Linked DNA regions of Microbulbifer sp. GL-2. The protein of the gene in region 1 interacts with the protein of each later gene in a pairwise test. Links are inferred from orthologs where the notes say so. Each region holds a gene or a part of one and is shown on either strand. Other genes may lie near its edges.

Evidence for each region. The genes of interacting proteins can lie anywhere in the genome.
Region 2: the proteins of dnaQ (region 1) and dnaE interact in binary tests that used the Escherichia coli proteins (3 or more experiments, as listed by UniProt). The link is inferred for Microbulbifer sp. GL-2 from one-to-one orthologs.

What each region holds. Positions count from the first base shown.
Region 1 is NZ_AP019807.1:3,318,058-3,325,133, forward strand. The notes cover bases 1,572-4,407. They hold dnaQ (DNA polymerase III subunit epsilon), read left to right. Parts: upstream 1,572-2,543; coding sequence 2,544-3,272; downstream 3,273-4,407. Other genes in these bases: GL2_RS14555 (class I SAM-dependent methyltransferase), read left to right, coding at 1,572-1,910; rnhA (ribonuclease HI), read left to right, coding at 2,093-2,530; nhaB (sodium/proton antiporter NhaB), read right to left, coding at 3,382-4,407. Outside these bases: GL2_RS14545 (LysM peptidoglycan-binding domain-containing protein), read right to left, coding at 1-71; gloB (hydroxyacylglutathione hydrolase), read right to left, coding at 268-1,050; more of GL2_RS14555, read left to right, coding at 1,251-1,571; more of nhaB, read right to left, coding at 4,408-4,917; GL2_RS14575 (hypothetical protein), read left to right, coding at 5,297-7,003; nudC (NAD(+) diphosphatase), read left to right, coding at 7,021-7,076. UniProt on the Escherichia coli protein: DNA polymerase III is a complex, multichain enzyme responsible for most of the replicative synthesis in bacteria. The epsilon subunit contain the editing function and is a proofreading 3'-5' exonuclease.
Region 2 is NZ_AP019807.1:3,028,898-3,036,794, forward strand. The notes cover bases 1,613-5,654. They hold dnaE (DNA polymerase III subunit alpha), read left to right. Parts: upstream 1,613-1,935; coding sequence 1,936-5,454; downstream 5,455-5,654. Other genes in these bases: GL2_RS13230 (gamma carbonic anhydrase family protein), read left to right, coding at 1,613-1,669; GL2_RS13235 (DUF1289 domain-containing protein), read left to right, coding at 1,662-1,877; GL2_RS13245 (acetyl-CoA carboxylase carboxyltransferase subunit alpha), read left to right, coding at 5,548-5,654. In the rest of the region: GL2_RS13220 (DNA-3-methyladenine glycosylase 2), read left to right, coding at 1-517; GL2_RS13225 (methylated-DNA--[protein]-cysteine S-methyltransferase), read left to right, coding at 514-1,035; more of GL2_RS13230, read left to right, coding at 1,133-1,612; more of GL2_RS13245, read left to right, coding at 5,655-6,504; GL2_RS13250 (TonB-dependent receptor), read left to right, coding at 7,158-7,897. UniProt on the Escherichia coli protein: DNA polymerase III is a complex, multichain enzyme responsible for most of the replicative synthesis in bacteria. This DNA polymerase also exhibits 3' to 5' exonuclease activity. The alpha chain is the DNA polymerase catalytic subunit.

The sequences.
Region 1 (7,076 bases):
TTATTCGGCAATTGAGAGCAAGCCCCAACCGTGGCAGCTAAAAGCGCCACGGCAAAATTCTTATGAACCATGATTGGTATCCGCGAGTATTTCTTTTAATTCCCGACTCAGGTCGCGCTTTGGCGCTTATTTTATGCTGACACTGAGTATTAGATCCTAGCCATAGGATTCTAAATAGCTGGAATAGTTTCGGTCAACGTAACCGTATAAAATATAGACAGCTCTTTTACCGTTGATTGTTACAGGATTCTAGCCGAGGTCACTTTGTCAGAAGTGGTCTTTCAGGTCGCGAAGGCTTGAAAATACTTCAACTTCGTTCAGGCCTTTGGGGTTTTCACGACCCAAGTGTCGCGCACCACTCTGCATAACCTCGGTAATATGGCAGCGCAGGAAGGGATTGGTCGCCTGCTCTTCGGCGATATCAGATGGCAGTGTCGGCTTACCGGCAGCCCTGAGCGCTTGGCAATCCTGCAGTCTCTGAGTTATTGCAGAGTTGTCCGGCTCAATAGTTCTGGCAAAGTTGAGGTTGCCAACTGTGTATTCATGGGCACAGTAAACCCTCGTTGTGGGAGGTAAGGCGCTGAGCCGTTGCAGAGAATGGAACATCTGTTCGGGGCTGCCCTCAAATAAGCGCCCACAGCCAGCGGCAAATAGGGTGTCGCCGCAGAAGAGATGGATTTGCGTATTACCATCGGTCTCTTGCTCACTGAGGATTAGTGCAAGATGATCCAGGGTGTGCCCGGGAATGCTCCAGACCCTTATGGGGGTTCCGAGAACCTGAATGCTGTCCCCCTCACCGATGGTATTTGTTACCTCTCTGACTGAGTTGGGCCCAAAAACCGGGCATTGGTAGCGCTTATGTAACTCTGCTATGCCGCCAGTGTGGTCAAAATGGTGGTGGGTGATCAAGATGCCATCCAGTGAGGCTCCCTGGAGCGCCTGGACTACAGGAGCAGCTTCCCCTGGATCGACAATCCAGTGCTCATCACCATTTGTAAGGTGCCAGATATAGTTATCATTGAGTGCGGGGATAGGTGTTATTGAAAGCATGTTAATCCTGCCTGCCATCTGGGGCTGGAAACGATACCATGTAACCAGAGTGGTAGTGTGCTGAAAGCGCTTTCGGTTGGCCCGATTTAGCACATGGCAAATAACGCCACCTTATCTTGTTAAGATCAGGGGTTTTGCAGTCAAAACCCACACTGGGTGGCTTTAAGCGCTGGTTTTGCTGGTTTCCAATGGGAGATTGAATGACTGATAAGTTCAAGTCACGGAGTGACTCGGATCCGCCGTCACTGGCAAAGGCCTGTCCGGCGCTATCTCACTGGTTTTCCAGTAGTTTGGGACAGGAAATCCTGTCCCAGCAGTTGGCGCTTACCCAGCCATTGGTGGATGGCTTTTTTGGCTATCACCTACTGCAGGCAGGGGTTACAGACGCTGTAGATTTTGCTGCCTCCAGTCGTATCAATCATCGCTTTCGTCTTGCTACTTGCCCAGAGCAGAAAGGGGCGGCACAGGTGGAACTGGAGAACTTGCCTCTTCCGTCTGAATCTATTGATGTTGTTCTGCTGCATCACTTGCTGGACTTTTCTGCACATCCACACCAGGTCTTGCGGGAGGCCGCTCGGGTGCTGATACCCGGGGGTCATATGTTACTAATGGGCTTTAACCCTTTTTCCCTTCTTGGTTTGTCGAGGTTACTGTTCTCCCGCGGTGCCTACCAGAGGGGCAACCAAATGCGCGCGGCTCGGGTTGCCGATTGGATGAACCTACTGGATTTACAGGCGGACCGGGTTCACCGCGGGTTCTTTCGGTTGCCCCTGCAGCAGCGCGAGCTACTCGCTAAAACCGCGTGGATGGAGCATCTGGGCTCCCGCTGGCGCTTGCCTTGGGGGGCTTTTACATCATAGTCGCGCGCAAAGAGGTGGCGCGTGTGCGCACCATAAAAATTAACTGGCGCACTGAACGAAAACCCGCCTTGGTGGCCACACCCACGAGTCCCCGGGTTGCGGCGCGGAACAAGTATCAGAAACACTGATCTTCAACTTTCTTTTCGTGAATCGGTTACTTCCCTAATTTTTTGGCGTTGATTTTGAAACAAATAACTATCTATACCGATGGTGCCTGCCGTGGCAACCCAGGCCCCGGCGGCTGGGGGGCTCTTCTGGTCTTTGGTGACCTGGAGAAAGAATTGTGTGGTGGCGAGTCTCACACCACTAATAACCGGATGGAGCTGATGGCAGCGATTCAGGCCCTGGAGGCATTGAAACAGCCATGCCAGGTTGATCTACACACCGATTCCCAATACTTGCGTCAGGGTATTACCGGTTGGATTAACAACTGGAAGAAAAACGGCTGGAAGACTGCCAGTAAGAAGCCGGTTAAGAATGCTGATCTTTGGCGCCTGCTGGATGAGAGCGTTGCCCGGCACCAAGTAGAGTGGCATTGGGTTAAGGGGCATGCCGGCCACCCGGGTAATGAGCGAGCGGACCAGTTAGCCAATCGCGGTATAGATGAGCTGGAGTCCTGAGGGAGTGTAGAGAATGCGTCAAGTCGTCCTCGATACGGAAACAACTGGCCTTGATCCGAAGAGTGGCCACCGGATTATCGAAATTGGCTGTGTGGAACTGGTTAATCGTAAGCTTACCGGGCGCCATTACCACCAATATATCAACCCGCAACGGCAGGTAGATGATGGTGCTATCGAAGTTCATGGCATCACTAACGAATTCCTCACCGACAAGCCGGTCTTTGCACGGGTTGCTGATGAGTTTATGGATTTCTGCGAAGGGGCCGAGCTGGTTATCCACAATGCCCCCTTCGATGTCGGCTTCATCAATTCTGAGCTGAAACTGCTGGGTAATCCGCGCTGGAAAAACGTGGCTGCTCATTGCACGGTACTGGATACCCTGGCTTTGGCCCGTGAAAAACATCCAGGCCAGAAAAATAACCTGGATGCTCTGTGCAAGCGCTATTTTGTCGATAATTCCCAGCGCGACTTGCATGGTGCACTACTGGATGCGGAGATTCTCGCCGACGTCTATTTGATGATGACCGGCGGTCAGACTGATCTGGTGCTGGCACAGGGTGGGGATACGCAAAATCAGGAGGAAGGGGAGACGGGGCAGAGTGAAGCGGCCTCGACAGCCATTCGCAGGCTCCCTGCAGGTCGTGAGCCCCTGCTAGTCGTCCAGGCAGATACTAAGGAACTGGAGGCCCACCAATCCATGCTGGCCCTGCTGGAAAAATCCTCAGGGAAGCATTTTTGGTAAGAAAAAAGCCGGCAATGCCGGCTTTTTTCTTAGGTGTTGATCAGCTTTTAGGTCACTCTTTGCGGGCCCTTACAGTGGGAGCCTACCCTACAAGCCCCTTCCAGTTATCTTATATCGCGTAGACGACACAAATCAAAGCAACAATACTGAGTACGATGGTGTATGGAATAGCCATCACCACCATGCGCCCGTAGGATAAGCGAATCAGCGGAGCCAGCGCAGACGTCAACAGAAACAAGAAGGCTGCTTGGCCATTGGGAGTGGCGACACTCGGCAGATTGGTACCTGTATTAATCGCTATCGCCAGCTTATCAAAGTGCTCCCGGGTAATATCGCCAGCAGTCAGTGCAGCTTTTACCTCGTTGATATACACAGTAGCCACGAACACATTGTCACTGATCATGGACAGAATACCATTGGCCAGAAACAGTAACCCAGGCTGGTGCTCCAGTTTTTGTGATAGTACAAAGTGGGTTACAGGCTCAAAAAGGTGCTGTTGGTGAATTACCGCGACAATGGCAAAAAATACTACCAGCAGGGCGGTGAAAGGCAGGGCCTCTTCAAAGGCATGGCCAATGCGAGCTTCCTGAACAATACCGTTAAAGGAGGTCAGGAGCACAATGATCATCAGGCCAATAATGCCGACCTCGGCTACATGGAAGGCCAGGGCGAATACGAGTAAAAGGGCAACGATACCCTGCACCCAGAGCTCTGCTACCTGTGCAGAGGTGCGCTTTTTCTCTTCTTCTCTGGAGTAATTTAACAGCACTTCACGCACTGCGTGAGGCAGCTGGGCTCCGTAACCCAAAATTTTGGTTTTCTCCAGGATTACGCAGGTAATAAGCCCTGCAAACAGAGTGGGGATGGTGACAGGAGCCATTTGCAGGAAAAATTGAAGAAACTCCCAGCCAGCTTTCTCGGCAATCAACAGGTTTTGAGGTTCACCAACCAGTGTGCATACGCCCCCCAGAGCCGTTCCCACGGCCCCGTGCATAATCAGGCTGCGAAGATAAGCGCGGAACTGATCGAGGTCCTCACGGTGATATTCCACCACATGTTCATCATTGGAGTGGTCGTGATCATGGTGGTGATGAGGCTGTTGGGAGGCAACCCGGTGATAGACCGAGTAAAAACCCACTGCAACCGCAATCAAAACGGCGGTTACTGTTAGTGCATCAAGGAATGCCGAGAGCACGGCAGCGACTGCACAAAAAAGCAGTGACAGCATGCTTTTTGAATTCACGTTAATCAGGATCTTGGTAAATACAAAGAGCAGCAGGCTCTTCATAAAATAGATCCCGGCTACCATAAACATCAGCAGCAGGATAACTTCAATATTTTCGACTACTTCATGATAGACAGCATCAGTGCTGGTCATTCCCATCAGTACTGCTTCGATCGCGAGTAGTCCTCCCGGCTGAAGCGGGTAGCACTTCAGTGCCATTGCCAGGGTGAAAATGAATTCTCCAATGAGTACCCAGCCGGTTATAAACGGTCCACTAACGTAAAGTATTAGTGGATTTAAAAGAAGAAAGGCAGCTATTGTCAGCTTGTACCAGTCTGGGGCCTCGCCGAGAAAATTATCGGCAAAAGCCCGGCCAAAACCGCTACCCGAAGCCGTAAGTGCATTGTTGTAAGTGTTCATCATTTACTTCCCTGGTTAACCCAGTATTCGGGTCAAATTGGAGTGTCGGGTTTTCCCTGCCCTGTACGGCATTATCGGGGGAGCCCCAGCCGCGTTCTTTCCTTCCTTTGCGTTCAGCCCTTAGGGTTGATTGTTTTTTGTGCGCAAGCGCAAAAAAAGTGCACACCGGTACACTTGAAAGTAGCAAACGCTACTGGGTTTTCTGGAAAATTCAAGTAATTTAGGGGTTCAGCGGGAGTAGAGCGGGATTTGTCGAATATTCGGTGGAATTTATTTGCGGAAAGGTGGACTCTTTCCTCTATTGGTATAAATTGCCCTTTACCTAACCAGAGCTTATTGCTTTGGTTGTTTTTTGTTCGGTTACAGGAAGAGTGCAGCGGTGCAGGCAAAGAGTGAATTGCGCAAGATCAACATCACTTCTGTCAATGTGGTCAAGGATGAGCTGGTAGTAGCAATAGATAGTGCTACCTCTCACTTGGACAAATTTACAGCAGATACCACCCAGAAGCAGTCGCTGGAGCAATGCTTGGCTGCTCTCAGGCAAGTTAGCGGCGTTCTGCAAATGGTGCAGCTTCATGCTGGTGAACTGCTTGCCCAGGAAAAAATTACAGCTTTAACCGAAGTGCTGGAAGGGCGTCAGCAGGCCACAGAGGAACTATTGGAGGCCCTGGGTACCGGCTTTTATGTGCTGGGCCGTTATCTCGATTTTGTGCAGAGTCGGGCAATAGCCAGACCAGAGCTACTCATCCCTTTTATCAACAACCTCAGAGCCGCTCGCTCTCAGCCACCGGTGCCCGAAAGCCACTTCTTTCGCTGTAACCTGGATGCTTCGATTCCCGGCATGGGGGCATCGGCAGTAATGTCAGAGGACCTGCGCAGCTTTGTCCGCAGATTCCGTCATATGTACCAAGTTGGCCTATTGGCGTTATTGCGTGGTAAACCCCGGGGCCCGGCTTTTACCATGATGGCTCGAGCCTTGGAGCGAATTGCCAGTATCACTTCGGGGCGCCCGAACGGACGCTTATGGGTCGTGGCTGGTGCAGCCCTAACTGGTATGGCCGCGTGTGAGATGCGTATCAGTCGCTCCCGGGTCATGGTGTTTAGCATGTTCGACCGCTGGTTGCGCGCCCTGCAAAAAGAATGTGATACAGCCCTGGATCAGCCTGCACCCCCAATTCTGTTAAAAGAGTGTATTTATTGGCTCGCCCTCTCTGGGCCCGCTGAAGCCGGAACCAAACTCCTCGATGTCTTTTCAGCGGAGTCCCTCGAATATACCGAAGAGGAACTGGAGCGGGAGCGGGCGAGCCTTGGCGGTCCCGGTGCTACTGCTATTTCCGCTGTTGCCAGTGCACTGGATGAGGAGTTAACCGGTGTGCGGAGGATGTTGGATGATATCGAGCTGATCGGTATTTCCGATGTTGATGATAATGATGGCCTGGCCAGCGCCCTGGGACGGGTTGCCGGTACTTTGCAAATGTTGAACTTCAAACGCGTGGGCGAGAGCCTTCGCAATGCTGTGGCTGAGTATCAGAGTGCGGCGGGCGCCGGTGGCTCTGTTGCCGATTCAGCACTACAGAAGCTTACCGGCCAGGTGCTGATGGTTGACAGCACTGTGCGTGCATTAAAGCAGAGTACGACGATTGATCTCGATGAATATGGTCATGCAGATATCGCCTTTGAGCACAGCCAACTGGCCGAAGCTGAAGTTGCGGTACTCAAGGAGGCGGAAGCAGGCCTGGCGCTGATTAAACGGGCCCTTGCCGCTTACGCCGATTCAGGTTTTGACCACGGCCACATCCGGAATGTCTCCACTACCCTCAACTCTGTGCGTGGAGGATTGATCGTACTGAACCTGCGACGTGCAGCTTCGGTAGTTGAGGGGTTGCTCAACTTTGTTGAAACAGTGGTTGATCGTCACGATGCAGCTCCCGATGTCGAGCAGTCACTGGATATCTTTGCTGATGCCATTATCAGTCTTGAGTATTACCTCGGAGAGGTAAAACTGCATCGCCAGGCGGATGTGCAGTCCCTGAACCTTGCTGTGGAGAGTTTGGCCGCACTTGGCTACCCCGTTGAAACGGCTTAGGCTGAAAGGAGGTTCTTTTGGTAGATCGCTTTGAGCCCGCTGCAAATGTATGGGCGGCCCCCGAATTTTCCCA
Region 2 (7,897 bases), 290 kb from region 1 along the record:
CCCATTCGAATATGCGCTACGGGCGATTCTCGGTCAGCAGATCAGTGTAGCGGCGGCGACTACTATTGCCGGACGTATTGTAGCCCGTTATGGGGAGTCTTTTGTGGACGATTCCGGCAAAGAGCGCTTGCTATTCCCAACGGCGGAGCGGCTCGCCGCGGCAGACTTTGCCGATATAGGATTGACCCGCGCTCGAGTGAAAACCCTACAGGAGTTTGTTGCTGCAACTCTGGATGGTCGTGTGAGTTTTGCCGATCAGTCCCTGGAGGATTGGTGCAGCCAAGTTACGGCATTGCCGGGTATTGGCGATTGGACGGCGCAATATATTGCTATGCGTGGCCTGTCGAAGCCGGATGCTTTTCCCGCTTCGGACCTGGGTATTCTGCAAGCCCTGGGCAGTGACGGTGAGAAGGTAAAACCCAAAGAGGCCCTGGAGCGAGCAGAGCAGTGGCGGCCCTGGCGGGCATATGGCGCCATTTTGTTGTGGCAGTCCCTGAAATCTGGAGAGAAAAAATGATTGTCTACGAGAGTTACATCACGGAGCTGGGTGATGTTGCCATCGCGGCCTGTGAGCTGGGGGGAGAGGATATCTCCAGGGGCATCGTTGCACTCCGGTTTTACGATGAGGAGCGCCCACTGCAGCTTGGGGCCGGTTGGCAGCGGGGCGCCTCGGAGCTGACAGATTTAGCGGCCCTGCAGCTGCGGGAATATATTGCCGGCCAGCGAAAAAGTTTTGATCTGCCACTGGCGCCACAGGGTACTGAATTCCAGCGCCAGGTTTGGGATGCGCTACTGCAAATTCCCTTCGGTGAAACCCGCAGTTACAGCCAGCAAGCCCAGTGGCTGGGGAAGCCCCGTGCTATTCGTGCGGTGGCGCGGGCCAATGGTGCCAACCCGGTTGCTGTGGTAATTCCCTGTCACCGTGTGATCGGAGCTAATGGCAGTCTCACCGGTTATGCCGGTGGCCTGCCTTTGAAGGCACGCTTACTCACCCTGGAGGGAGCCAACTTTGTAGGCCAGGGAGAGTTGCTCTGATACACAGGAAATGAAAAGCGCAAGGTTCATCCGCTAGCCACAGCCCTCCTGGCACGGGATAATATGCGGTTCGTAACCAGATCGAGCCGGAGGCCAAATGCTGTACAGATTGGGGGATAAAGAGCCACAACTGGAGGGCGAGGGCCACTATATCGCACCGGGTGCCCATGTAATTGGCGATGTGCGTATGCTCGCACACAGCTCCGTATGGTTTAACGCAGTGGTGCGCGGTGACTGTGCGCAAATCACAATTGGCGAGAATAGCAATGTACAGGATGGCTCAGTGCTGCACGCGGATCCGGGCACACCAATGACGATTGGCACTGGTGTCACCGTAGGCCATAAAGTGATGCTGCATGGCTGTGAGATAGGTGATTACAGCCTGATTGGTATCAATGCCGTGATCCTGAACCGAGCCAAGATTGGCAAGTGCTGTATTATCGGCGCCAATGCGCTGATAACCGAGGATACGGTGATCCCCGACTACTCCATGGTGGTGGGCACCCCCGGTAAGGTGATCAAAACCCTGGATCCAGCCACCTATGAACTACTCAAAGCCAGCAGCGACCACTACGCGGCCAATGGCAAGGTCTTTGCCAATGAGCTGATCCCGCTTGAGGCTGAAGATGTCTGAACAACCGGTAAAAACTGTGGTGCCCAAAGAGCGCCCGGTGAAGTCCCCCTGTATTTCCGTGTGCGCTCTCAACAATGATGATGTGTGCGAGGGCTGCTTCCGCAGTGGTATGGAAATCAGCCGCTGGGGCTCTATGAACAATGATGAGCGCCGCGCGGTGTTGAAACTCTGTACTGAGCGCGCGCGGCAAATGGGCCGACTCTGGTAAATAATCGATAGCGCTTTGTCGGGGCCGAGCCTCGCAGGGCCCGGAACCAAACGCAAATATGACCCAACCCTTTGTCCACCTAAGAATTCACTCCGAATTTTCCCTGATTGACGGCCTGGTGCGCATCAAGCCCGCAGTCGCTCGCGCCCAGGAGCTGGAAATTCCGGCCCTGGCCCTCACCGACCAGTGTAATCTCTACGGCCAGATCAAATTTTATCGGGCCTGCCTTGGCGCTGGAATTAAACCTATTACCGCTGCGGATTTCTGGCTCAGTGAGGGCGGCGAAGGCAAGCCCACACTGATCACCCTTTACGCTATGAATGGTGATGGTTACCGGAATATTACCGAACTGATCTCCCGCGCCTGGATGGAGGGGCAATACCACGGCAATGCCTATATCAAGCGCGAGTGGGTAAAAGAGTACAGCGAAGGGGTACTGATGCTGTCCGGTGCGAAATATGGCGATGTGGGCCGAGCCCTGGTTGCCGGGCGTCGCGCCCAGGCAGAGGAGCTGGCCAGGGAGTGGGCGGAACTGTTTCCCGGTCGCTACTACCTGGAATTGCAGCGTACGGGCCGTGCCGGCGATGAAGATTATCTGCATTCGGCCGTAAACCTTGCCCAGATATTGAACTTGCCGGTGGTGGCCACCAATGATGTGCGTTTTATGGAGGAGAGCGAGTTCGAGGCCCACGAGGTGCGTGTTTGCATCCACGAAGGCCGCGCCCTCGACGATCCCCGCCGTGAGCGCCGTTATTCCGCCGAGCAGTATTTCCGTACTCCCGAGGAAATGTGGGAGCTGTTCAGTGATGTTCCCGAGGCCCTGCAAAATACGGTGGAGATTGCCAAGCGCTGTTCCGCACCGATTCAGTTGGGCAAATATTTCCTGCCGGAATACCCGATTCCCGAGGGGATGACCGAAGACCAGTTCTTCGAAAAGGTTTCCTATGAAGGCATGGAGCAGCGTCTGGAGTCGATTCTAGACAAATCCTCGGCCGACTACGCTGAGCGCCGCAAGATATATGAGGAACGCCTGCGTTTTGAACTGGATATTATTATCCAGATGGGGTTCCCCGGTTACTTCCTGATCGTGATGGACTTTATCCAATGGGCCAAGGAGCAGGATATTCCAGTGGGGCCAGGGCGGGGTTCTGGTGCCGGCTCGCTGGTGGCCTACTCGCTGGATATTACCGACCTGGATCCGCTGCAATATGATCTTCTGTTCGAGCGATTCCTTAACCCGGAACGGGTTTCCATGCCCGACTTTGATATCGACTTCTGTATGGAGAAGCGCGATCGGGTAATTGGCTACGTAGCGGATAACTACGGCCGCCAGGCGGTGAGCCAGATTATTACCTTCGGCACCATGGCGGCAAAAGCGGTGGTGCGCGATGTGGCGCGGGTACAGGGCAAGTCTTACGGCCTTGCCGATAAACTGTCAAAGATGATTCCCCCGGATGTAGGTATGACCCTGCAGAAGGCTTTTGAGCAAGAGGATGTGCTGCGGGAGTTTCTCGATCACGATGATGAGGGTCAGGAAATCTGGGAGATGGCGCTGCAACTCGAAGGGGTCTCCCGTAACGTGGGCAAGCACGCCGGTGGTGTGGTTATCGCCCCCACCAAGCTTACCGACTTTGCGCCGCTCTATTGTGACGAGACTGGCGCAGGTCTGGTAACTCAGTTCGATAAAAACGATGTGGAAGATGCGGGCCTGGTGAAGTTCGACTTCCTCGGCCTGCGGACGCTGACCATCATCGACTGGGCCAAGCGCATGGTGGATGAGCAGCGCGGCAGAGAGGGGCTGGAACCCCTGGATATAGCCGAGTTGCCCCTCGACGATGAAGAAACCTTCAAAATGCTCAAGCGAGCCGAGACCACAGCGGTGTTCCAGCTGGAATCCCGTGGCATGAAGGACCTGATCAAGCGCCTGCAACCGGATAACCTTGAGGACATGATCGCCCTGGTGGCTCTGTTCCGTCCGGGCCCACTGCAGTCGGGTATGGTTGATGACTTTATTAACCGTAAACACGGCCGTGCACAGGTAGCCTACCCGGATGCCAAATACCAGCACGAGAAACTGAAGCCTATCCTGGAACCCACCTACGGGGTCATCGTGTACCAGGAGCAGGTGATGCAGATCGCCCAGGAGCTGGCGGGATATACACTCGGCGGCGCCGACCTGTTGCGTCGAGCCATGGGTAAGAAGAAACCGGAGGAAATGGCCAAACAGAGGGCCACTTTTGAAAATGGTGCGAAAGAGCAGGGCATTGACCCCGAACTTGCGATTAAGATCTTCGACCTGGTAGAGAAGTTCGCGGGTTACGGCTTTAACAAGTCCCACTCGGCAGCCTACGCACTGGTGTCATACCAGACTGCCTGGCTGAAGGCGCACTATCCGGCCCAGTTTATGGCGGCCACCATGTCTTCGGATATGGATAAGACCGATAAGGTGGTGACCTTTATCGAAGAGTGCCGGGCCATGGAGCTGGTGCTGGTACCCCCGGATGTGAACCTGGGCAGTTTCCAGTTCTCAGTGGATATCGATAACCGCATTATTTACGGTCTCGGTGCCATCAAGGGATTGGGAGAGGGGCCCATTGAAAATATTATCGCGGCGCGGAAGGAGGGCGGTGTCTTTACTGACCTGTTCGACTTCTGCTCGCGTGTCGACCCACGCAAGGTGAACAAACGTGCGCTGGAGGCGTTGGTGCGATCCGGTGCCCTCGATAGTATCGGGCCGGATACCGGTGGCGCTGACGGACTGGATTATTCCCGTGCAGTGTTGTTTAACGCTCTGGATGAGGCGGTGAAGGCGGCGGACCAGCAAAAAGCCAATGCCAATGCCGGCATGATGGACCTGTTTGGTGAGGTGGTGCCCCAGGCATCCGATGGTGATGTGTATGAGGATTTCCGTCGCACCCGCTGTTGGAGTATCCGTGAGCGCCTTGAGGGTGAAAAAAATACCTTGGGGTTATACCTGACGGGCCACCCCATCGACGAATATGCCGATGAGCTAAAGCACCTGGTGAAGGCGCGTATTGCCGACCTGAAACCGGGCCGCGAGTCGCAAAAAGTAGCGGGGCTGGTTGTCGCTATGCGGGTGATGAAGACCAAGCGTGGTGACACCATGGCAATTATTACTCTGGACGATCGCAGTGGCCGTATCGAGGCGGCTATGTTCAGTGAGGCTTTCGGTGAGCATCGGGAAAAGCTGGCCAAGGATGCACTGTTGGTGCTGGATGGTCCTGTAGCGAATGATGACTACAGTGGCGGTCTGAAGATGACGGTCAATGGAGTGTCCACTCTGGATGAGTTACGTCAGAGCAGTGTGACTGGTGTACGTCTTCAAGTAATCAGTGGCACCGCGACGCCGGGACTGGCCAAGCGCTTGGCCGCATGCCTGCAGCCCTATACTGGCGGTCAGTGCAGGGTCAACCTGGAAGTGTTGCGCCACGATGCGCGAGGTCTCTACCGCCTTCCACCCGAGTGGAATGTGGAGCCGAATGATCAGATGGTCCAGTCCCTGAAGGAGTTACTGGGACGTGAGCAGGTGGCACTTCAATACGCCGAACGGCGTTAAAGTCCACCATACTCGACTGGTTGGTTCTGTACAGTTAAGCTATGCCGCTGTGAATGCCCAGTGGCGTTGAAAAGAGTTAAAGGCGCAGATTTCATGAATTTCAACTTTCTCGAGTTTGAGCAGCCAATTGCAGAGCTGGAAAGCAAAATCAAAGAGTTGCAGCTGGTTGGCGACGACAACGAACTGAACATTGCCGATGAGGTAACCCGGCTGCGGGAAAAGAGCAAAAACCTGACTGAGTCCATTTACTCCGACTTGACTCCCTGGCAGGTTGTCCAGGTGGCGCGACACCCACAGCGTCCTTATTCCAAGGACTATATCGAACGTCTGTTTACCGATTGGGATGAGCTGCATGGTGACCGCCACTTTGGTGATGACAAAGCTATTATTGCCGGCATTGCCCGCCTCAATGGCAAGCCGGTGGCAGTAATCGGTGAGGAGAAGGGGCGCACTGTCAATGAAAAGGTGGCGCGCAATTTTGGTATGCCCAAGCCTGAAGGCTATCGCAAAGCTCTGCGTATCATGGAGATGGCCGAGCGTTTCAAGATGCCGGTACTCACCCTGATTGACACCCCGGGAGCTTACCCTGGTATCGATAGTGAAGAGCGCGGTATCAGTGAGGCTATCGCCCAGAATCTGGCTGTGATGTCTCGCCTGCGCACACCGATTATTTGCACCGTGATTGGAGAGGGCTCGTCTGGTGGCGCTTTGGCTATCGGTGTCGGCGATCAGCTGAATATGTTGCAATATTCCACTTACTTTGTGATCTCCCCGGAAGGCTGTGCCAATATCATCTGGAAAACCGTGGACAAGGCACCGCTGGCCGCTGAGGCTATGGGAGTGACCTCCAGCGTGTTGGAAGAGCTGGGCATTGTGGATGAAACTATTGCAGAACCTCTTGGTGGCGCACACCGGGATCCGGATACCATGGCTGCTCGCTTGCGAGAGCGCCTCAGTGAACAGCTGGATCAACTGAGTGGTATTCCCATCGATGAGTTGCTGGAAAAACGCTACCAGCGCCTGATGAGCTACGGCAATATCGTTTCTTAATCGTTATTTAAAATCTAATCCGGCTGGAGTCATTGATCCCAATGTGATTCGGCCGGAAAGATCAATACCAACTGTATAATAGTACTCCTCCTTTTTTTATTGCTCGTTATTAAACGGCCCCTCCGCTGCTTTGTTATTTTGTATATTTACTCTATATGAAGCCTTTTTTTGGAAAAGTCTGAATAGTATAGATACGAAATTATAAGACGATTCTACTGCGGGTAATTTTGAAAAGTGCCTTTTTATACAGAGTATTTGTCTAGTTGTTAAATCCTGCCTCTTGGTACTTTTATGGCTGGAAATCTATTTTTGGATTAATGTTTGTCTGTGAGCTTTTCATTTTGGCAGCAGACTGGAATCCCACTCCAAAACGTGTGATTAAATAAATTTAGCTGCATGATTTTGTGAAAATAAAATAAATCTCCCTATGGTTTCATCCTTGTTGCCCCGGTTTTAATCCGCAATATCCCATTTTACCACTCTGTCCAATGGAACGTGAGCCAGACACAGGCAAACTAATGGTGGGTTGATAGAGACACATCAATCGTTGCAATTTCCCAATGAGTCTGTAATCCCCGGGGTTGCAGCGAAAGGTTTGGTTGAGCCTGAACTCCCAAACAAGCCATAGAAAATCAATAACTGGGTAGCTAATAATGAAACAAAAATTATTTTACAGAGATCGTCTGGCGCTTACGATTTCCATTGTCATTGGGGCAAGCTGCATGCAGCCGGTGGTAGCGGCAGAAAGCGAAGTTATCGAGGAGATAACAGTAACCGGCATTCGTGCCAGTATGACAAATTCAATGGATAAAAAGCGGGATAGTGCTGGTGTTGTGGATGCCATATCCGCAGAGGATATGGGCAAGTTCCCGGATTCCAATCTTGCAGAATCTCTGCAGCGAATTACAGGGGTTTCAATTGATCGTCGCAATGGCGAGGGCAGCCAGGTGACTGTGCGTGGATTTGGCCCGGATTATAATCTGATCACGCTCAACGGCCGCCTTATGCCATCCAGCTCATTAAATCAAAATGGTGGTGGTGTAGATCAGGGGCGTGCCTTTGATATGGATAACCTGGCTGCAGAAAGTGTGAAGGCGCTGGAAGTTTACAAGACAGGACGTGCGGATATTGCCTCTGGTGGAATGGGAGCCACAATCAATATTGTTACTCAACGCCCGCTGGATGATCCAGGCTTGAAAATGTCGCTTGGACTAAAAGCCCTGAGAGATACCACCAACGAAGTCGGTGATGACTATACACCGGAAACATCAGGGTTGTTTAGTTGGACTGATGAAGATGAGAGATTTGGGTTTTCCTTAAGTGGCTCCTATCAAAGTCGAGATAGCAGTGCCAGCGGAGCCTATGTCAACAATTGGAATACTGAGGCATACGA